DNA from 2 places in the Croceicoccus naphthovorans genome. Region 1 is predicted to be linked to the other one. Evidence: riboswitches for the same ligand, from Rfam matches in the RefSeq annotation. Region 1 holds a riboswitch; the other holds the start of a gene.
What was found. A riboswitch is a leader RNA that binds a small molecule or an ion and turns the genes downstream of it on or off. The one in region 1 is predicted to bind cobalamin.
Positions count from the first base shown of each region.

Region 2: linked by a shared signal. The riboswitch ahead of AB433_RS05925 (TonB-dependent receptor plug domain-containing protein) and the one ahead of AB433_RS08315 (TonB-dependent receptor plug domain-containing protein) in region 1 are both predicted to bind cobalamin.

Region 1 is NZ_CP011770.1:1,623,345-1,634,724, forward strand. Features, by position in the region: gene AB433_RS08285 (TonB-dependent siderophore receptor) at 1-2,131, opposite strand, end outside; gene AB433_RS19450 (LysR family transcriptional regulator) at 2,397-3,374, opposite strand; gene AB433_RS08295 (DUF2891 family protein) at 3,502-3,702, opposite strand; gene AB433_RS08300 (cobyrinic acid a,c-diamide synthase CobB) at 4,007-5,314, opposite strand; gene cobO (cob(I)yrinic acid a,c-diamide adenosyltransferase) at 5,311-5,949, opposite strand; gene AB433_RS08310 (hypothetical protein) at 5,922-6,524, opposite strand; cobalamin riboswitch at 6,721-6,930, opposite strand; cobalamin riboswitch at 6,992-7,182, shown strand; gene AB433_RS08315 (TonB-dependent receptor plug domain-containing protein) at 7,345-9,264, shown strand; gene AB433_RS08320 (DUF1636 domain-containing protein) at 9,264-9,671, shown strand; gene cobT (nicotinate-nucleotide--dimethylbenzimidazole phosphoribosyltransferase) at 9,668-10,684, shown strand; gene AB433_RS08330 (histidine phosphatase family protein) at 10,681-11,253, shown strand; gene cobS (adenosylcobinamide-GDP ribazoletransferase) at 11,267-11,380, shown strand, end outside.
Region 2 is NZ_CP011770.1:1,164,368-1,175,747, forward strand. Features, by position in the region: gene AB433_RS05910 (2-oxoglutarate dehydrogenase E1 component) at 1-2,215, opposite strand, end outside; gene sucD (succinate--CoA ligase subunit alpha) at 2,317-3,207, opposite strand; gene mdh (malate dehydrogenase) at 3,298-4,260, opposite strand; cobalamin riboswitch at 4,493-4,700, shown strand; gene AB433_RS05925 (TonB-dependent receptor plug domain-containing protein) at 4,815-6,686, shown strand; gene AB433_RS05930 (ABC transporter substrate-binding protein) at 6,694-7,536, shown strand; gene AB433_RS05935 (FecCD family ABC transporter permease) at 7,533-8,492, shown strand; gene AB433_RS05940 (ABC transporter ATP-binding protein) at 8,492-9,262, shown strand; gene AB433_RS05945 (hypothetical protein) at 9,295-9,618, shown strand; gene thpR (RNA 2',3'-cyclic phosphodiesterase) at 9,605-10,141, opposite strand; gene AB433_RS05955 (EF-hand domain-containing protein) at 10,230-10,679, shown strand; gene uvrA (excinuclease ABC subunit UvrA) at 10,881-11,380, shown strand, end outside.

The sequences.
Region 1 (11,380 bases):
CCAGCCGATCGGCATAGGAACTTGACCGACCGTAAAGCCCCGCTGCGAACCCGCCACTGATATCGTCCGACAGGCGGGTGCGGTAGGTCGTGTAGAGGCTGTAGGTATCCTGCGGCTGGCGCGCCACGTCCGTCTGGAAGGACGTTACCGTCAGCAACTTGAAATTAGTGTGCGTATAAGAGCCCAGAACGGTCCAGCCCGGCAGGATCTGTCCGGCGACATTGACGTCGAAACCGCGCCCGCGCTGACCAGGGGCGGATACGAAGCCGATCGCGGGTCCTCTAAAGTCTATCGTGTTGTCCTGCTGGATATCGAAGTAGGACGCGTTGATCGTCGCCCTTTCGCCAAACAGGTCAAGCTTGACGCCCGCTTCCTTGTTGGTCGTCTCGATATTCGGCAGGATGTCGCCATTCAGGCTTTGCGTGAATACCGCCTGTTCGCCGCGCGAATAGTTGGCGTAAAGCGACAACCAATCAGTCGCGTCGAAGATAATACCCGCATTGGGCGTAATGCCGTTCTCTTTTTGCGGAACGCCCGGCGGGATGCCGGGGATCAGGAACGTGATCGACGTTTCGAACCAGTTCTTGCGCAGGCCGCCGATCAGCTTGACCATCCCGAAATCGAGCAGTGCCTGGCCGTAGACCGCTTCCTGCTTGCCCTTGCTCTCGAAGAGAGGATCACCCAGTGGTGGGAAGGGAATCACCGGAACAGTGGTATTCTCGCCAAGCGGCGGATTGACGATTTGAATATAGTCGCTGCCGCTGCGCTGTACGGTCGTGCCGGAGCTGTAATTGTATCCGACGTTGAACTTTGCGTTCAGGAAATCTCCGATATCCGCCGTGACCCGGACGAACCCATCGAAGGAATCCGTTTTGCCTTTTTGCTGAGAGCCGCTGTACGCCAAGGTCAGCCCGTTGCGACCGTACCCCAGCGACGGCGCTTGCGCCAAAAGCGTGACGTCGTCGTGCAATCCGCGCGCGACGATCTCGATGCCGGGGACGATCTGGCGCGTCAGGTCGAAATAAAAGCGTGCGGTTTTCGCCTCCAGATCGGCGTCGGGCGAATAGATCGGGATCGAAGGATCGCGCTCGACGATTTCGCCCGTGGTGCGGTCGAACAGGGTATATGCCCCGATCCCCGTCTCTGATTCGGAAAGGCTTGCGCCCAAGATTATATCGGTCAGCCGGTCCTTGAAACGCAGCGTCGGGGCAAACAAGGCGTCATCGTTACCAGTGTAGCCGCCATAATTGTGATCCATCGTCTGCTTGCTGGCAATGACGCGGGCCGAAAGCTTGCCATTGTCGGTGATTGCGGTGTTGCCATCGATCACGCCGCGCACCAGCCCGAAGGAGCCGACGTCGAGGCTGACCGCGAGCCGCGGGTCGGCGCTCGGCTTCTTGGTCACCACGTTGACGTTGCCGCCCAGGTTGTCGAACCCGGCCAGAAGGGCATCGGGACCTTTCAGGACTTCAACCCGCTCGATATTGGCAATCGGTTGGTCCGCGCCCGCGTTTACGCCATACTGCGACCCGGTCGACAGGCCGTTGACGAGGCCAGAGGCGGCAAAGCCGCGCACGGTGTACGACGCGCCGCTGTTCGGGTTGTTCAACTGCGCCGACACGCCGCCCGCGTTGCGCAGGATGTCGGTAATGTTGAGCGCCTGCTGCTCCTCGATCGTCTTGGCGGAGATGACCTGCGTGTTGCGCGGCTGATCGCGCAGGCTGAGGCCGTTGCGGTCCGAGGTGGAGGTCTGGCGCACGAGGATGCTCGTTTCGGCCTCGTCACGGCGTGCCCTGACTACAATGCCGTTGACGACGGTCAATCCACCATTGTCATCGGGGAGCACAGCAAGATTCGTGGCTCGGATGGCGGCGCGTACCGCGGCATTTGCGCCTATGGCGCCGCTGACGGGCTGCGAGGTCACGCCGCGAACCGCGTCGGGATCGAAATCCACCGGGGTGTTGGTCCGTTCGCCAATCGTGCGCAGCGCATCGGCCAGGGGCATGGCGGGCAAGTCGATTGACGCGGCCTGTTGCGCCATGGCGGACGTCGGCGCGGTGGCGGCCGCAGCCATGATGCCAAGGCTTGCGGCCCCGAGCAGAGAGTGGATTCTGGCAGTCATATGCAACATGGATAGACCTCCTTGATAGCCAAACGACAGCCCCGTGCGAGTGCAAGCACCCGCCCGCCAAAGCGGAACACCGGTTACTGGACGATGCTGCCTTGCGGCAGAAAAGGCAGTCGCTTCTCAATTCGGGTGCGACCGCAGCCGCGCCCCCCTGAACGACGGCGTTATTATAGCTGTGGCCCGACTTTGGCTTACCAGCGGGATCGTGCCGTCGTGGAAAGGCTATGCAGCGTTCGAGGTGCAGGCAAATTCGAAGTGCTCATGGACGTCATGAACGCGATCGATCACCTTGTTTCCTGGCGGTGTTGGTGAAGAGCGCAACATAGCTTTCAATCTGTTCGACAAACCACGCCACCATCGGATCGCGCCGCCGGTGCGCGGCCCACTGCGCGACGATCAATGTTACCTCCCTTTCGAAAGGAGCCGAAAGCACTTTCACCGGCATTGTTTCGGCAAAGTGCTGAAAAAGCCAGACGCTGCCAGTAGCGACGAGATCGCTGCCGATGACGATGGCGGGCAATGCGGCCTGCGAACTGGTGCGCATGGCGATACGGCGCGCGTTCAGCAATTCGACTGTGTGCGGGTTGACGGTGAGAACCGGCGTCCTTTCGTCACGAGCCACAACATGGCGTGCGGCACGGTATTCTGCGTCATCAATCTCGTACTGTCCGGCCAGCGAGGAATGGCCGGTCCAAATCATGCAGGACACATGTTCCGTCAGGATGGGCAAGGTTTCGAGTTCCGCCAATGCAACGTCTTGTGGTAGCAGAAGCAGGTCGGCCCCTCGATTGAGCGCTTGATGGGGTGCCGACAAATCGAGTGGAATGACGTCGACCGAAAGACCGGGGGCAGCGGCCAGCAGCCGTCGGACGACCGGCCCTAACAACATCTGCTCCACGACATCCGAAGCGGCAACGGTGACAGTGCCCAAACTTGTTAGCGGATCGAAGGACAGCGCGTAATTGAATACCCCATCTACGTCTCGTAGCACTCGTCGTACCTCACCTTTGAGCGCGAGGCCAAGCGGGGTGAGTTGCTGTTCGCCGCCCGCATGGATGACAAGGTCGTCGCTGAAATGTTCTCGCAGGCGGCGGAGCGCATGGCTCATCGCCGACTGGCTAAGCCGTACGCGGCGGCCGGCTTCTGTTAAAGTCGGGGCATGGAGGATTGCATCGAGCGGATATAGAAGATTGATATTAAGCCGCCGCACGGACTCGCCGTCACTTACTGATGGCGGTCCGCTCATTTCGTAGCCCGATCAAGCGGTCGCATCCCGTCCCTTTCAGAAGTGCCAAGCCGGCAAGCGCATTCTGGCTCGCGATCTTGGCGAATTCAAGTTGCCACGACTATCGCTGGGTAAAGGGGCCTCATCGTCAAGCTCCAATGCCAGGCGGGCGAATGTCGCCAGCCAATGCTCGCGACAGGTTGAGACCATCCAGATGCGCCAGCCGCCCATCGGTTCGATCGCTCAAATCCGCCGGCGTGTGCAAACACGCGAGATGGCGGGCAAAGGGATCCGGAAGGAACCGTGCAAACCAGTTTGAAAATTCTTCTTCGGCCAGGACATCGCGCATGAGGACCGCCTCTCACAGTGTCGCCGAGAGGGAATCCTCACCGCTCGGCTCCGCTGGCTATGCCGACAACGCACCTCTTTGGGGAAAATTGGGCGAGTAGGCGAAGGCAGGTTGCTAGCTGCCCCGGATCAGCCCGGACAAGCTATCTGCGCCGGTGCTCAAGGCTCAGCGAACCTGATGTCCGCCTTTCAGAAAATGGGCCGCGAGGCAGAACAACCGGAGTGGAGGCGCAAAATTGCCACCAGCTCAATCGTGAACGAACGGCAGCTTTCGGGCATGGATTTCGACCAAGGAACGTGCGAGATCATGGGGCGCAAAAGCGCCCGGAGAACATCTCAGCCATCACCGCCGGATCGGATCGGAAATAAAGATGAATATAGCTGCTTAAAAGCGACCCATGGCGGTACACTGCCTCGTCACGACCACCGTTCGGATTGCGCGAATGAGTGAAGGGATCAAGATTTGTCTTTAGCCGCGAATAGTGAAAGCTGTGCCCGCGAAGCTTGGCATGGGGTAGCGTGAGTTCCTGAAGGCCTAGACCGCTCAGCCGCCTCTGCATAATTGCACGGCCCGGCATGATGCCAATCATCGGATGCTTGGTCCCCTCCACGGTCACCAGTTCCTCAGTGCAGACTATCATGCCGCCGCATTCAGCCAAGATCGGCTTTCCCTGCGCATGGTGTCGCTGAAGATCACGTTGCCATCCGTGATTTGCCGACAAGGTTTCGCCATGCAATTCCGGATACCCGCCGGGCAGCCAGATTGCATCGCACTCTGGCACCCTGTCGTCCGCCAGCGGAGAAAAGAAGTATAAATCCGCCCCCAACTCAACCAGTAGGTTCACGTTGTCGGGGTAGATAAAGGCAAAACATGCGTCGCGGGCGATAGCGATGCGCACCCCCTTTAACTCGTTGCCGAACCAACTGTGGGATAGACCGCCCTCGAATGTCGCAGGCGGTGGAAGAGTATCTACGCTCGCCGGTAACGCTTCGGCGCAATCGTCTAGGCGTTGGTCGATATCTTCGATCTCACGTGGCATCAGAAGTCCCAGATGCCGGGATGGCACGACAGGGACGGCGTCGCGTTCTATCGCGCCCAACCACTGCACAGTCTTCGACATGCTCTCTCGGAGCATATCGGCATGTCTGCTGCCTGCCACCTTGTTGGCAATCACGGCATGGACGTGGACGTCGTCGCGGTATTCGCTCAACCCGTGTACGATTGCACCGAAAGTCTGAGCCATGGCCGAAGCGTCGATGACGGCCAGAACTGGCAAGCCGAAGCGCGCGGCGATATCCGCACTCGATGGATCACCGTCGAATAGGCCCATGACCCCTTCGACCAGAAGGATATCGGCCTCGTTCGCCGCTTCGAATAGGAGGCGTCGGCACTCATCCTCGCCAACCATAAAGAGGTCGAGCTGGTAGACAGCGTGTCCGCTAGCCTGCTCAAGAATCTTGGGGTCCAGAAAATCAGGCCCGCATTTGAAGACGCGCACCCGCAGCCCGGCATTGCGATAACGACGGGCCAACGCAGCGGTGACCGTCGTCTTGCCCTGACCTGATGCTGTTGCCGCGACCAGCAGTGCAGGACATTGCACCGCCCCGCTCACAGATCGATGCCCTGCTGGGCTTTTACTCCTGCCCGGAAGGCGTGCTTCACATCGCGGATTGCGCTGACCGTATCGGCGGCTTCGACGAACACGTCATGCGCGGCGCGCCCGGTGATGACGACATGCTGCATCGCCGGGCGCGCCTCTATCGCGGGCATGATCTCTTCCAAGGATAGGTAGCGGTAATTCACCAGGTAGGTCTGTTCGTCGAGCACGACGAGATGGACTGTCGGATCGGCCAGAGCCTCTTTCGCCTTTTCCCAACCGGCTCGTGCGGCGCTGATGTCGCGGTCCCGATCCTGCGTTTCCCAGGTGAATCCTTCACCGCAGCGTTCCCAGCGCATGTTCGGATCACGGACGAAGTATGCGCGCTCGCCCACTTCCTCCTTGCCCTTGATGAACTGGAACACCGCGGCCTTGAGGCCATAGCCTAAAGTGCGGGCCACCATGCCGAACGCAGAGGATGACTTGCCCTTTCCGTTCCCGGTGATGACGAGGAGCAAGCCCTTGTCGACCTTGGCTGCGGCGATTCGCTTGTCCACGACCTGCTTGTGTTTTGCGGTGCGGGTCTTGTGACGGAGGTTGATCGCGTTCTTGTCGGCGCCGGTCACCGGCTGCTGTCCGGAACGGTCCATCCAGCCAGCCTCTCGGCCATGATGTGCGCGACCGCCGCGATGCCCGCCCAGCTCAGCGTGGCAATAAGCGTGCCGGGGAAATACCGCTCTAGCCGCGGCAGCCAGCCTGCGATGGTTGCATCGGGGAAGTGGCCGCTCAACGCATAGAAACCGCCGCTGGAAAACGCGTTGGATATCAGCGCCGCACCGCACAGGATTGCAATCAGCGCAGGCAAGCGAGCCGGGGTAATGCCGATGCGAGCGGCGCCGAACCGGCCGGCCATCCACATTACGCCATAAGCGGGCAGCAGCATCCAGTAGGCAGCGGTAAAGCAGAAGTCCGAACCGCCCATCAGGTTGATCGTCACGACGTCGATCGCGAAACCCAGTGCGAAGAGCGCGGGGAAAGCAAGGTGCGAGCGAATGTAGAAACCAGCCACAAGAAAGCTTGCGAGACTGGTCTCTGGAAGGTGGATATATTCGCTGAGCGAATGGGGCCGCGTCGCCAGCATCACGGTGGCGAGGACGGCGAACAGTATCGCATCGAACCGCCGGATGGCAGGGCGCGGCGCGGATTGGGTAAGCAAGGCAGTCATCATCGATCTCCATTTCGGATACAACGATGCGTTGCCCGCCGCGCAAAGCGACGGGACGGAAAGGCCACGACGACAAATCGTGGCGCGCAACATTCTTTGCGAGTGCCGAATGACGCGGCCCTCCCTTTCAACGCACACACACGTGTCGTCCAGCAAGGGATCGGCCCCTAGTTCGTCCGGTACATCCCGCCCGGGCGAAGAACGACGGCAACGGGCCGGTTTCCTGACTTACCGGTTCAACGCGAAATCACCGCCTTCTCGGAAAGAAATGCTTCTTTCCAATGGCATAATGGCGAAACGCTCACCAGTCACAGTTGCGGGAGCAGTGCCGGATGCGGATGACCTGAACCACCCTGCCGGACTTCCCGATTAAGCCCTTGCGGGCACCCGTTACGCGCCTGTCGATAGGCGCGGCGCGCGCGCCATGCAAGCATAAGTGGCTTGTCATATCGCATTCGCTCGCCTACCCGCCGCGCCAAGCGACAGGTTCCCCGCAAGGGGATTCAAAGGGAACGCGGTTCAAGACCGCGGCTGCCCCTGCAACTGTGAGCGGAGAGCCATCGGCCTTCATGCCATTGGGGTTTCAAAAGCCCCGAGAAGGCGGCCGAACCGGCATCGACCCGCAAGCCAGGAGACCTGCCTGACGCCGTCGTTCTTCGTCCGGACAGGGTGTGCCGGCCGAACGGGGAAGTTCCCTCGCGAAACGACAGCCATTGCCTCGCGCGGCGCGTGCCGGGCGGGATGGCCTGTGCGTGCTGCGTAAAGGCTGTTCCCCCGGTGCGATCCGCGCGTGGCGTCTTGTCACTTGTGGGGATTGTTCATGCCCGAATACCGTTTCCTGACCATCCCGGCCATCGCCGCCGGACTTTCGATTACACCTGCCGCTCAGGCAGACACGGCTTCGGACGAAATCGTCGTAGCCGCGCTTCGCATGCCGGTGGAAATCGACCGTGTCGCATCGTCTGTAACCGTGCTCGACCTTGATGAGATCGAGGCTGAACAGCCAATTTCCATTACCGACATTCTGGTCCGCACCCCCGGCATCAGCATGTCCCGCAACGGCGGCTATGGTGCGGCCACGTCACTGCGCGTGCGCGGTGCCGATGCGGGGCACAGCGTTCTGGTCATCGACGGCATGCGCCTTTCCGATGCCTCCACCACGGACGGCGGCGCCGATTTCGGCGGCCTTTTTGCCGACGACATCGAACGGATAGAAATCCTGCGCGGTCCGCAGTCGGTACTGTGGGGAAGCAATGCCATCGGGGGCGTCGTTAACGTCGTCAGCGCCCGTCCCGACGCGCCGCTGGAAGGGCGCGTTGCGATCGAAGGCGGATCACGCAATACGCTGAGCGCCCGTGCCGGAGCAGGCGGCCGCAGCAAGGCTATCGACTGGCGCATCGCGGGCAGCACGTTCACCACCGACGGCATTTCCGCCCGCGACACGGGAACAGAGCGCGACGGATACCGTCGCCAATCGGGCAGCGGCACGTTGACGGCAAGGCTCACGCCGAACCTTTCGCTCGACCTGCGCGGATACTATGCGAGCGGGCGCAATGATTTCGACGGATTCTCAGGCGACAGCCGAGCCTACGGACTGACCGAAGTATGGTCTGCCTATTCCGGGCTGAAAGCGGCCTTTCTGGACGGGCGCTTCAACAACCGCTTCGCCTTCATCGAAAACCGGACGGATCGCGACAATTTCGATCCCGATCGCACGGTCCGCGCACAAACCTTCGATGCGCAGGGCCGAACGCGGCGTTACGAGTATCAGGGCGGACTGGACATTTCCGATGCCATCGACGTGGCATTCGGAGCGGAGCGGGAGGAACAGCGGATGCGAACCGCATCGCCCCGCAATACTACCGATCCGGTCAGCGCAACGCGTGCACAAGCCGATATCGACAGCATCTATGCACAGGCGCGCGTGACACCGGCGCAAGGGTTCACGGCCGAAGGCGGCGTTCGTCACGACGACCATTCGCTGTTTGGCGGCAATACGGTTGTCAGCCTTGGCGCCAGCTTCGCGCCCGGAGATGGTGGCACCGTCGTGCGCAGCAATTATTCGGAAGGGTTCAAGGCGCCTTCGCTCTACCAGTTGTTCACGCAATACGGATCGGAGGATCTGCAACCTGAACGCGCAAAGGGGTGGGAAGCCGGGATCGAGCAGCGTCTGGCCAATGACCGCGCCTTCGTTTCCGTCACCTATTTTGAGCGGAAAAGCGAAAACCTCATCGATTTTGCCTATTGCCCCACCACCGGCACCCCGCCCGTGCAGTGCTTCATTCCCGGGACCGAGGTGGAACGGTTCGGATACTACGCCAACATCGACCGCAGCCGTGCCCGTGGCGTGGAAGTAGCCGGTTCCGCGCAGTTCGGCCCGGTCTTCGCAAACGGCAATGTCAGCTGGATCGACGCGGAAGACCGGAGCGTGGGAGCGAGCGAGGGCGAACAACTGCCCCGCGTTCCGCGCTATCTTGCCAACGCAGCGCTCGGCTACGCAGCGTCTGCAGGGCATTCGTTGTCCCTTGCCCTTCGTTACGCGGGCAAGAGCCTCGACCGGTCGGGCGGGATCATGCTCGGCGATTACTGGCTGACGGATCTACGCGCCGAAGTGACATTGGCAGAGAGCCTTTCGCTCTATGGGCGGGTCGAGAACCTTTTCGATACCGATTACGCGACGGCAAGCGGGTACGCCGCGCTGGGCCGCAGCGCCTATCTCGGCGCAAGGGCCCGTTTCTGATGCTTGCGCGTACCAGCAACGGGCCATCGGTCGTGGTTTGCAGCACGTGCCGCCTGTCTGCCGACCGGCGGGACGACGACGGCGGGCAGCGCGGCGGTGCATTGCTGGCCGCGCAATTGCGAGAATTGCAAATAGCGGAAAGCCGCTACGCCCGCATCGCGATCGAGGAAATGGCCTGCCTCTTCGCCTGTTCGCGCCATTGCACCATACATGTTCGCGCGCCCGGCAAGATCGGTTACGTGCTTGGCGATTTCGCACCAGACGGCGAAAGCGCGCGGGCAATTCTGGACTATGCCCTGAACCACGACGCCAGCGCCGAAGGGCAGGTGCGCTATGCCGACTGGCCCGAGGGCGTGAAGGGACACTTCATCGTGCGCGTTCCTCCCGAAGGGGGAATCGTGACATGACCTTCTTCGCCACTGCCGACGCCTTTACCGATGCCCTTCACAGCCTGCCCGCGCCGGACCTGTCCGCCAGTGCCGCTGCAGAAGCGCGGCAGGCGCAACTGACTAAGCCCGCCGGTTCGCTGGGTCGGCTGGAAGAGATCGCCGTTTTCATGGCGCAGTGGCAGGGCAATCCGCGCCCCAGGGCCGACCGGATCGCAGCGGTGATATTCGCGGGCAACCATGGCTGCGCCGTGCAGGGGATCAGCGCCTTTCCGCCAGAAGTCACCGAGCAAATGGTAGCCAACTTCAGAGACGGAGGGGCTGCAATCAATGCGCTGACCCACGCCTGCGGCGCGAGCCTAGACGTCATCGCGCTCGATCTTAACCGCCCCACGGCTGACATCTCGTATGGTCCGGCGATGTCCGAAGGGGAATGCCTGGATGCGCTGAACAGCGGCGCGGCAGCCGTTTCCGGTGAATGCGATCTGCTTTTGCCCGGCGAAATGGGCATCGGCAACACGACTCCCGCCGCGGCGCTTTGCGCGGCCAGTTTCGGCGGCGGCGCGGCATCCTGGGTCGGGAGGGGCACGGGCGTCGACGACGCTACGTTTGCTCGCAAACGGCATCTGGTGGCCAGAGCGCTGGTCCTGCACGAGCAGCATTGCACCAGCGCTTTCGAAGCTCTGCGGCGGTTGGGAGGACGCGAGATCGTGGCCATGGCCGGTGCTATGCTGGCCGCGCGACAGAAGCGGATTCCGGTCATGCTTGACGGGTTCATTGCATGTTCGGCCATTGCCCCGTTGGCACGCGAAGTACCGGGGATCGTCGATCATTGCCTTGCCGCACATCAATCCGGCGAAGGTGCGCATGGCCGCTTGCTTGCTGCCTTGCGCCTCCAACCCCTGCTCGCGCTGGACATGCGGCTGGGCGAAGGATCCGGTGCAGCGGTTGCCGCCCAGATCGTAAGATCCGCGCTTTCGGCGCATGACCGGATGGCGACTTTTGCCGAGGCGGCCGTGGCCGGTGTGCCATGACTTCGCTTAAACTTCATCTCATGCGCCACGGTCCGCCGCTGCGACCGGGGCTTTTGCTTGGTCATGGCGACGAACCGGCCGTGCCCGGCTCCCAGGCATTTTTGGTTTCCCGGTCGAAGGCGCTGCACTTCGATGCGGTCGCAACCTCCGATCTCGAAAGGGCCAAAGCCGGAGCAGCTGCCATCGCACGAGCCCGCGGCATCGCGTTCGCATTGGATCCGCGCTGGCGCGAGCTCCACTTCGGTGCGTGGGACGGGCTGGATCCGGCCGCGATTGAACAGGGCCAGTTGCAAAGCTTTTGGTCCGACCCCGATGCCAACCCGCCGCCCAGCGGAGAGAGATGGGGCGAGCTCAAAGAGAGGGTTTCTTCCGCGATTTCCGCGATCGGCGGATCGACCCTCGTGGTCACGCATGGCGGTGCCATGCGAGCGGCCATATCGGTTCTGACGGGCCTTGATCATCGCGGTGTATGGGCGTTCGACCTGCCATACGGTGCCGTCGTCTCCCTGCGTATCTGGCGCGAATCTGGCGCGAAGATGACGCGGGCGCGCCGCTGTCGGGACAGGTGACGGGACTGCGAACGTGAAATCTCTCGTCATCGCCTTTCAGTTCATGACCCGCATACCGCTGCCCGCGGTCAGTGCGAATACCCATGACGCCGGCGCTGCAATGCGGTGGTTTCCTGTGACGGGCGCG
Region 2 (11,380 bases), 460 kb from region 1:
GCAGGAAACGTTCCAGACGCGCGGAGGAATGCTCCGGCCCCTGGCCTTCGTAACCATGCGGCAGCAGCATGACGAGACCGTTGGCGCGCAGCCACTTCGCCTCGCCGCTGGCGATGTACTGGTCGATCATGATCTGCGCGCCGTTGGCGAAATCGCCGAACTGCGCTTCCCACAGGACGAGGCTTTTGGGATCGGCCAGAGCATAGCCATATTCGAAGCCCAGCACGCCATATTCTGAAAGCGGGCTGTCATAGACCTCGAAATGGCCGTGCGGCACGTGGCACAGCGGGATGTACTTCGCCTCAGTCTCTTGATCGACCCAGACCGCGTGACGCTGGCTGAACGTGCCGCGCCCCGAATCCTGACCCGACAACCGGACCGAGAAGCCTTCGGCCAGCAAAGACCCAAAGGCCAGTGCCTCTGCCGTCGCCCAGTCGAAACCGGTGCCGCCCGCGAACATGTCGCGCTTTGCATCCAGCACGCGGTTCAGCGTCTTGTGGACCTGCACATCGTCGGGAACGGTGGTCAGCGTGCGGCCAAGGCCGTCGAACAGCTTACCCTCGATCCCCGTCGCGATGTTGCGGCGCGCGGTTTCGGGGTCGGCAGGCTTGTTCATGCCCGCCCAGCGTCCGCCGAACCAGTCGGCCTGATTGGCCTTGTAGGTCTTGCCCGCCTCAAACTCTTCTTCCAGCAGGTTGGTAAAGCTGTCGATCGCGTCCTGCTCGAAGCTATCGTCGATCACGCCTTCGGCACGCAGTCGTTCGGCATAGAGCGAACCGACGCCCGGATGCTTGCGGATCTGTTTGTACATCAGCGGCTGCGTGAAGCTGGGCTCGTCACCCTCGTTATGGCCAAACCGGCGATAGCACCACATGTCGATGACGATATCGCGGCCGAAGCGTTGGCGATATTCGATGGCCAGCTTGCAGCAGAAGGTCACCGCCTCCGGATCGTCGCCATTGACGTGCAGGATCGGCGCCATGACACCCTTCGCCACGTCGGACGGATAGGGCGAGGATCGCGCGAACTGCGGGCTGGTGGTGAACCCGATCTGGTTGTTGATGATGAAGTGGATGCAGCCGCCGGTATTGTACCCGCGAATGCCGGAAAAGCCGAGGCATTCCCAGACGATCCCCTGACCGGCAAAGGCCGCGTCTCCGTGGATCAGGACGGGCAGGACCTGCCGATGCTTGTGCTGGCCCTTTTCGTCGAAACCGATGTCGTCATGGAACCGCTGCTGCGCGCGGACCTTGCCGAGCACGACGGGGTCCACCGTCTCCAGGTGAGAGGGGTTGGGCACAAGGCTCATGTGCACCTTCGTCCCGTCGAACTCGCGGTCGGTGCTGGTGCCAAGGTGGTACTTCACGTCGCCCGAACCGCCGACATCGTCGGGGTTGGCGCTGCCACCGGAAAATTCGTGGAAGATGACCTTGTAGGGCTTGGCCATCACGTTGGCGAGGATGTTCAACCGGCCACGGTGGGCCATGCCGAACACGATTTCCTTCACCCCGTCGGACCCGCCGTACTTGATGACCGATTCCAGCGCCGGAATCATCGATTCCCCGCCGTCGAGGCCGAACCGCTTGGTGCTGACGTATTTCTTGCCGAGGAACTTCTCGTACTGCTCGCCGCGGATAACGGCCTGCAGGATCGCCTTCTTGCCCATCAGGGTAAAGTCGATCGAGGCGTCCTTGCCTTCCATGCGTTCCTGCAGGAAGCGGCGTTCCTCGATATCGGCAATGTGCATGTATTCAAGGCCGACCTTGCCGCAGTAATTCGCGCGCAGGGTTTCGACGATCTCGTTCACCGTCGCCCATTCAAGGCCCAGGTTGCCGCCGATATAGACCGGGCGGTCGAGGTCGTCCTTGCCGAACCCGTGGTATTCGGGCGTCAGGTCGGCAGGCAGATCGCGGTTGGTCAGGCCCAGCGGATCGAGATCGGCGGCCAGGTGCCCGCGCACGCGATAAGTGCGGATCAGCAGCATGGCGCGAACCGAATCGTCGCACGCGGCCTCGACCGCCTTTTCGTCGAGCTTTGCGCCCTTCTTCTCGGCGGCGGCCTTGATTTCGGCCTTCATCCGCGTGGGATCGAGCGATGCGGTCAGGTCGTTGCTGGCACTATCGTCCAGCGGCCAGCCCTTGCGGGCCCACGACGGTCCCGGTTGAGGGCCGTCGGGCTCCATTTCGGGAAGGAAGGACTGGTTCTCTTTACCCATGGCACTGGTCCACAAATGCGCCGGGACCGGATCGTCCCGGAAAAAATTCGGACATCGGGCGCGGCGTTTCCCTCTCCGCCGCGCCCGGTGCCGTGTTCAGGTCAGGCGATTTCCTTGAGGAGACCGTCCAGCGTTTCGCCGAGCAGCGAGGGCGAGGGGGAGACGCGGATGCCCGCTTCTTCCATCGCCGCAATCTTGTCGTCCGCGCCGCCCTGGCCGCCCGAAACGATGGCGCCGGCGTGGCCCATGCGGCGGCCCGGAGGTGCCGTACGGCCCGCGATGAAGCCGACCATCGGCTTCTTGCGACCGCGCTTGGCTTCGTCCTTCAGGAACTGCGCGGCCTCTTCCTCGGCGCTGCCGCCGATTTCACCGATCATGATGATCGACTTAGTCTCGTCGTCGGCCAGGAACAGTTCCAGCACGTCGATGAAGTTGGTGCCGTTGACCGGGTCGCCGCCGATGCCGACCGCGGTGGTCTGGCCAAGGCCGGCGTTCGTGGTCTGGAACACGGCTTCATAGGTCAGGGTGCCCGAACGCGACACGACGCCGACCGAACCCTTCGAGAAGATCGAACCCGGCATGATGCCGATCTTGCATTCGCCGGGCGTCAGCACGCCGGGGCAGTTCGGGCCGATCAGGCGCGATTTCGAACCCTGCAGCGCGCGCTTTACGCGAACCATGTCGAGCACCGGAACGCCTTCGGTGATCGCGACGATCAGCTCGATCTCGGCATCGATGGCCTCAAGGATGGCATCGGCGCAACCGGCGGGCGGCACATAGATGCAGCTGGCGGTCGCGCCCGTGGCGGCCTTCGCCTCGTGCACGGTGTCGTACTGCGGCAGGTCGAGGTGGGTGGTGCCGCCCTTGCCGGGGGTCACGCCCGCAACCATCTGCGTGCCGTAGGCCAGCGCCGCTTCGGTGTGGAAGCTGCCGGTCTTGCCGGTCATGCCCTGGGTGATGACCTTGGTATTCTTGTCTACGAGAATGGACATAAATCGCTCTCCTGAGGGAGGGTGGCCGCACCGGATTACCGAATAGGCGCCGGGGCGGCCGGAAAGACTATACTATTGTCGGGGCGACGATCAGGCCAGCGAGCCGTCGATGCCTTTGCAGGCTTCGAGCAGTTCCTTGACCGCATCGACGGAAACCTGAAGGTTGCCCTTTTCTTCGTCGTTCAGTTCGATTTCCACGACCTGTTCGATGCCGTCGGCACCGATCACGGCGGGTACGCCGACATAGAGACCGTCGACGCCGTATTCACCGGTCAGGTGCGCGGCGCAGGGCAGGATGCGCTTCTGGTCGCCAAGGTAGGCTTCGGCCATCGCGATGGCGCTGGTGGCCGGGGCGTAATAGGCCGAACCGGTCTTGAGCAGGCCGACGATTTCGCCGCCGCCCGAACGGGTGCGCTGCACGATTTCGTCCAGCTTCGCGTCGGTCGACTTGCCCATCTTGACGAGGTCGGTGACGGGAATGCCGCTGATCGTGGAATAGGACAGGACAGGGACCATCGTGTCGCCGTGGCCGCCCAGCACGAAGGCGTTCACGTCCTTCACCGAAACGCCGAATTCCCATGCAAGGAAGGTGGCGAAGCGGGCCGAGTCCAGCACGCCGGCCATGCCGACGACCTTGTTGTGCGGCAACCCGCTGAATTCGCGCAGTGCCCAGACCATCGCGTCGAGGGGGTTGGTGATGCAGATGACGAACGCGTCGGGTGCGTGGGCCTTGATGCCTTCGCCGACCGACTTCATGACCTTCAGGTTGATGCCCAGCAGGTCGTCGCGGCTCATGCCCGGTTTACGCGGCACGCCGGCGGTGACGATGATGACGTCTGCACCCGCGATGTCGGCATAATCGTTCGTGCCGGTGATGTTTGCGTCGAAACCTTCGATCGGGCCGCACTGCGAAAGGTCGAGCGCCTTGCCCTGGGGCATGCCCTCGGCAATGTCGAACAGGACGATGTCGCCCATTTCCTTTTTCGCCGCCAGATGGGCGAGCGTGCCGCCGATCATGCCGCTACCGATCAGGGCGATCTTCTTGCGTGCCATCTTAACCTGTTCCTCCTGTCGCGCTGCGGGCGATGGGTGAACTTGATAGTCATGGCACACGGATTGCCCGCAAGGACCGCATGCCCCGTTTCGGTGGTCGGCCCTAGGCCCGTGAAACCGGGATTGCAACCGGCAAAAAGTCGGTATTGCTAACTATCTTTGCAATCAGTTCGCAATAGCAATAGTGGGGCGTTTACAGGCAGGCTTGCCAGTTTGCCGCAATGCACCTAATGGCCGCCGCGACGGTAAGGGTTGCCGACTTCCGAAAGGGACGAGGCACGAAGAGGGAAGCCGGTGCGCAGGAAACATCCTGCCAATCCGGCGCTGCCCCCGCAACTGTAACCGGCGAGCCGTGCTTCAAGTGCCACTGGGTAACCGGGAAGGCGAAGCAACGGTCCCGACCCGGAAGCCAGGAGACCTGCCCATACCGGTCGTTCGAGCCAGCGGGCGGGGTGTACCGGGGGCAGCGAGACGGGCGCATGGTGTGCCTTTCCCGCATGAGCGACGCGTGTCGTTCATATGGGAGGTTCCCCTTGCGTACTATTTTGCTTCTGTTGAGTTCCACCGTACTTGCCCAGCCTGCTTTGGCGCAAGAGATCGAATATGCCCAACCCGCGCCCCCGGCGTCGGGCGGGTCCGATGCCATCGTCGTCGTCGCCACCGGGTTGCCGCTGTCGATCGACAGCACCGGCCAGCCGGTCAGCGTCGTCGACCTTGACGAGATCGAGAGCATTCAGGGCCCCGACCTGACCCGCGTGCTGTCGCGCCTGCCGGGCGTGACGCAGAGCCGCGAGGGCGGTCCGGGCTCTCTGACCGGCGTGCGCGTGCGCGGCGGTGAAGCGGACGACCTGCTGGTCCTGATCGACGGCGTGCGCGTCAACGATGCGTCCGACATCGGCAACCAGTTCGACTTCGGCAACCTGCTGGCGGGCAATGTCGAGCGGATCGAGTTGCTGCGCGGGTCGAATTCGGTCGTCTGGGGATCGGACGCAATTTCGGGCGTGATGAACGTCGTTACACGGATCGATAACGGCGTGGCCGGATCGCTGGAGTATGGCAGCGACGATACGAAATACGCCACGCTGTCGGCGGGCACGGTGCAAGGCCCGCTCGCCGCAGGGCTGGCCGGATCGTATTATGACACCGACGGGTTCAGCCGCGCGGCATCGGGCACCGAGGATGACGGGTTCCGCCAGTGGCAGCTGACAGGGCGGGCGCGGTACGACCTGACGCCGGAGCTGGCGATTGTTGCCAACGGGCGCTTTGCCAACGGGCGGACCGAGTTCGATGGGTTTCCCGCGCCCGACTATGTCCTTGCCGATACCGAAGACTATTCGCGCACGCGCCAGTATTCGGGCCGCACCGGGCTGCACTATGCGACCGACCTGCTGACGCTGGATGCGGGCTATGCGCTTTCGGACACGCGGCGGCGTTATTACGACGCGGCGCAGGACGAGGCATTCCAGTACGCCTACAAAGGCCGTTCCGAGCGGGCCGAATTGTTCGGCCGGATCACGCCGGCGGGGCAGGTCGCGCTCGATTTCGGGGCGGATCGCGAATGGACCCGGTTCGACACCACCTTCGGCGACGATGCCAAGGCCAACACCACCAGCGGCCACGCGCTGCTTGGCTGGTATGGCGAAGCGGCTTCGGTTGCGGCGGGCGTGCGTTATGACGATCACTCGCGCTTTGGCGACGAATGGTCGTTCGGCGCGAACGGCACGGTCAATCTGGTTTCCGACGTACGCCTGCGCGCGTCTTATGGCGAAGGTTTCAAGGCGCCGTCGCTGTACCAGTTGTTCTCCGACTATGGGAACCCGGACGTTCAGCCGGAAACCAGCCGCGCCTATGACATCGGGATCGAGAAGGGCAGTCGCGGCGGGCCGCTGTTTATCGCATTGTCGGCCTTTCGCCGCGACAGCCGCAACCTGATCGGCTTTGCCTCATGCTTCGGCATTACCGATGGGCTATGCGCCACGCGGCCCTATGGCTACTACGACAATACCTCGCGCGCGCGCGCCGAGGGATTCGAGGTGGAACTGGCTGCCAGCCCATCGGCGACGCTGCAGACCGGGGCCAGCTATAGCTACGTCAAGGCGGTGGACCGCACGCCCGATGGCTTTACGGAGGGCAACGACTTGGGTCGCCGCCCGCGCCATGCGCTGGCCGCGTGGATCGACTGGCAGACGCCGTGGTTGCTCTCGCTGGGTGCCGACGCGCGGCTGGTCGGCGATAGCTACGAGAACATCAACAACACGACCGAACTGGACGGGTTCGCCACGGTCGACTTGCGCGCATCGCTGCCGTTCGGGCCGGTAGAAGCGTTTGGAAGGATCGAGAACCTGTTCGACAGCGGCTATCAGACGGCGGCGGGCTATGCGACCGCGGGGCGCAGCGCCTATGCGGGGATAAGGTTCCGGATGTGAGCGGGTCATGACGAAACAGGTGGGCGCGACGGGGGCTTTGGCAGCGATCCTGCTGACCGCCTGCGCGCCTGCCACGAGCGAGACGATGCCCGCTGAGGGGCCACACCCAAAAGAAACCGGGATCGTCTCGCTCAATCCCTGCGCCGACGCGATATTGGCCGAAGTCGCGCCAGAGCGGCTGATGGCCGTTTCGCACTACAGCCACGATCCCGACAGTGCCTCGATGGATGTGGCATTGGCGCGAAGGTTTCCGGCGACATCGGGTGCCGCTGAGGAAATTGCCGCGCTGGCCCCGGATGTGGTGGTGGCGGGCACGTTCCTGCCGCCCGCGACCGAACAGGCGCTGCGGCGCATGGGCCTGCGCGTCGTGAAGATCGGGTCGATCGCTTCGGTGGAGGACGCCCGCGCGCAAGTCCGCGAACTCGCCGCGCTGGCCGGTCGGCAAGACGCGGGCGAGGCGCTGGTGGCGCGGATCGATGCGGCGCTGGCCGATGCCGCCCCCGATCCTTCCGGGCCGGAAAAGCCGGTGCCCGCGCTGATCTGGCAAGCGGGCGGACTGGTGCCGGGGGAGGCGACGCTGGTGTCGGACCTGCTGGCGCATACCGGTTTCACCAACTTCTCGGTCGGACGCGGGCTGGGTCAGGGTGCTGTCGTCCCGCTGGAGGATGTGCTGGCCGATCCGCCTTCGGTCGTGCTGAACGCGGGCGCGGGGCGGATGCAGTCGCACCCGGCACTGGCGGTGCTGGCGGACCGGACCGAACCGTTCGACACGCGCCTCACATGGTGCGGCGGGCCGACGATCCCGCAAGCGGCGGGGCGGCTGGCTGAAATTTGGCGAGAGCTGCGATGAAGCGGCTCTCGCTCATTCTCCTGGTGGGCATCGCGCTGGTCCTTCCGCTGTCGCTGTTGGCGGGGCGGGTGTGGATCGCGCCTTGGGCCGATCCGGTGCCGAACGCGACGACGATCCTGATGGAACTGCGCCTGCCGCGCGGGGTGTTGGCGCTGATCATCGGCGCGGGGCTGGGCGGCGCAGGCGCGGCGATGCAGGGATACTTGCGCAACCCGCTGGCCGATCCCGGCCTGTTCGGCATTGCGCCCGGCGCGGCATTCGGCGCGGTCATGGCGCTGTTTCTCGGCCTTGCCAGCGTGCCCTTCGTTCTGCCCGGTTTCGCGCTGGTCGGGGCCGGGGGCGCGATGGCGTTGTTGGCGCTGATCGCCGGGCGGACCGGCGGTATCGCACTGTTTACATTGGCGGGCCTGATGATCGCCAGCCTTGCGGGCACCTTGACCAGCCTTGCCATCTCGCTCTCGCCCAATCCTTTTGCCACCAGCGAGATCGTGACGTGGCTGATGGGCGCGCTGACCGACCGTAGCTGGGCCGACGTCTGGATTGCCGCGCCGCTCACTTTCGCGGGTCTGGCGGTGCTGTGGCGCACCGGGGCTTCGCTCGATGCCCTGACATTGGGCGAGGCAGCGGCGCTGTCGCTGGGGGTAGAGGCGAAGCGGCTGCAATGGTGGATCGTGATCGGCATCGGGCTGGTCATCGGGGCGGGTGTGGCGGTGGCGGGCATCATCGGCTTCGTCGGCCTGATGGTGCCGCATCTGGTGCGTCCGTTTACCGACCGCCGCCCGTCCACCCTGATCGTGCCCAGTGCCTTGGCCGGTGCGTTGCTGGTGCTGTTGGCCGATACCCTGTGCCGCGTCTTGCCGATGGCGAGCGAGCTCAGACTGGGCATTGCGCTGTCGCTGCTGGGCGCGCCGTTCTTCCTTGCGCTGCTGCTGCGCTTGCGGCGGGAGCTGGCGTGATGCTGGCAGCGAACGATCTGTCGATCCGGCGCGGGCGGCGCATGGTGGTAGAAGGCGCGACGCTGGCCATCGAACCCGGAAAGCTGACGGCGATCTGCGGGCCGAACGGGGCGGGCAAGTCCAGTCTGCTCTCGGCATTGGCGGGGTTGTTGCCAGAGGAGAGCGGCACGGCCGAACTGGATGGCCGCGCCATCGCCGCGATCCCGCCGCGCGAACGGGCGCGGACCTTGGGCTATTTGCCGCAACAGGCGGACGTCGCGTGGGACATCTCGGTCGAAACGCTCGTCGGGTTGGGCCGATTGCCGTGGCGGTCGGTGCCGGGGCGCCCAGCGTGGGCTACACGAGAGGCCGATGCCGCCGCCGTGGCCGAGGCTATCCATGCGATGGAGCTTGAGCAGCTGGCCCACCGTCCCGTCTCGCAATTGTCGGGCGGAGAGAAGGCGCGGGCCGCGATGGCGCGGGTGCTGGCGGGCGATCCGCGCTGGATGCTGGCGGACGAGCCGCTCGCCAGTCTGGACCTTGCGCACCAGCGCCGCCTGATCCGGCAATTGCGCGCAGAGGCGGAGCGTGGTCGCGGTGTCGTCGTCGTGCTGCACGACCTTGCCGCCGCGATGAACCATGCCGACCGGGTGGTGGTGCTGGACCGGGGCCGCATCGCCGCCGACGGCCCGCCGGACAAGGCGCTGGCCCCCGACCTGATCGCCCGCGTCTGGCAGGTCGAAGTGTCCTGGACAGGGTCACCGGGGGAACGGGCGCTGATTGTCATTTGATGCGGCGGCCCTGCTGCGGCTAAACAGGCCCGGTGAAACGCGCGTTTATCCTGCTGGCGGCCTTTATGCCGGGCCTTGCCGCCCCCGCATTTGCCGCGGAACCGGCGCAGCGTCCGAACGTCACCGACATCCGCAAGCGCGCCGCGCTGGACTGCACGTTCCGGCTGACCAACGACTATGTGCAGAACATCATCATGATGCAGGATACGACATGGTCCCCCGAGGCCTGCCGCGCATCTTGCGCCCGGTTTGCGCAGGAGGCCATCGTGTCGATGCGCGATGCGGTCTATGTGCTGCGCTACACCTGCCACTATCGCGAAGGGCTGGTCGCCGACGTTGACCTCAAGCAAGGCTGAACCGCACCACCGGATCATAGTGCGATCCGCTGTGCGACAGCGTGCTTTCGTAGAGAGTGAAATGATCGACCCGCACCGGCGCACAGGCAAAGTCGCCGTGCCGGGCCATCCAGTCGCCCACCGGGCCGCTGCTGCGGTTAAGCCGCGCCAGCGTGACATGCGGCGTAAACCGCCGCGTTTCGGGCGCGCACCCGGCAGAAACGCAGGCCCGCTCCACCTTCTTGGCCAGCGTGTCGAGTCCGGGCGAGGGCACCACGCCAGCCCAGACGGCGCTGGGCCAATGACTCCGCTCGAAATGCCCGACGCCGCGATAGGTCAGGTCGAACGGTGCGAAACGTATGCGGCCCAGCGCATCGGCGATGTCGTTGGCGGTGGGGGTATCGACTTCGCCCACATAGCGCAGCGTCAGGTGCAACTGCGCCTCATCCTGCCAGCGGGCGTTCTCGATGCCGTCCATCACGTCGATCATGGCGTCGATGACCGGTTCTGGTGGGCGGATGGCGATGAAGAGGCGGTGGGACATTTGCTGAGATTAGCGGAATGCTGGAATGTCAGGAATTAGGGTGGAAAACTGACGTTGTGCGACGTCGTGGCTCTGATATTCTGAACAGATGAACCTGATCCTTCCTTTTTCGGCCGTATGGCTAGCCTGTGCGGCTGCTTGCGCCGCCAAGGTACCAGCCGAAAACACTCGCGAAGCGGCAATCTCTGGTTACATTAAGACCGTGGAATATTGGGATCAGGATGGCGACAATAAGCTAAGCCGCTCCGAAATGGCAAACATGGTGGACGAAGCTTTCCAACGACCGCTGAACGATACGTCTACTGTTGAAACGGTCGTCGATCTGCAGACGCAGCGGCAAGCAATACTCGGCTTTTACACCAGCCAAGATACCAACCATGACGGCTACCTCACACTTGAGGAATTGCTCGCCGGGCCGCTCGCCACGTTCGACTGCATGGATGTTGATGGTGATCGCAGATTGTCCGTTGATGAGACCTCTGCCGGCATGGATCGCTGTCCATCGATAGACCTCGACGACTTTGCTTCCAATCATTGAACCCGCGATTTGCGACATGTCCGCAATGGGGTCGCTATCTGCCGCCGGTCAACTCAACCCCCCGTTGCAATCCGCCCCATCCGCCCCACATCGCTCATCTTGGGGCGGACAAGCCCACGGTGGCGCTTGACGGCGCGGAACATTTGCGGAACACATTCGCCATATGAGACTCACCACGATCCCAAAGCACAGGCTTGTCCTGTGCTGACCGAAATCAAGGTGCGCGGCGCGCGCGAGCATAACCTTAAAGGCATCGACATCGATCTGCCGCGCGATGCGCTGATCGTGATCACCGGCCTGTCGGGCAGCGGCAAGTCCAGCCTTGCCTTCGACACGATCTATGCCGAGGGGCAGCGCCGTTATGTCGAGAGCCTGAGCGCTTATGCACGCCAGTTCCTCGAGATGATGCAGAAGCCCGATGTGGAGCATATCGACGGCCTGAGCCCCGCGATCTCTATCGAGCAGAAGACCACCAGCCGCAACCCGCGCTCCACCGTGGCGACGGTGACCGAGATCTACGACTACATGCGCCTGCTCTGGGCGCGTGTCGGCGTGCCCTACAGCCCCGCAACCGGCTTGCCGATCGAGGCGCAGACGGTGTCGAACATGGTCGACCGGGTCATGGCGCTGCCCGAAGGCACGCGGCTCTATCTGCTGGCCCCCGTCGTGCGCGGGCGCAAGGGCGAGTACCGTAAGGAACT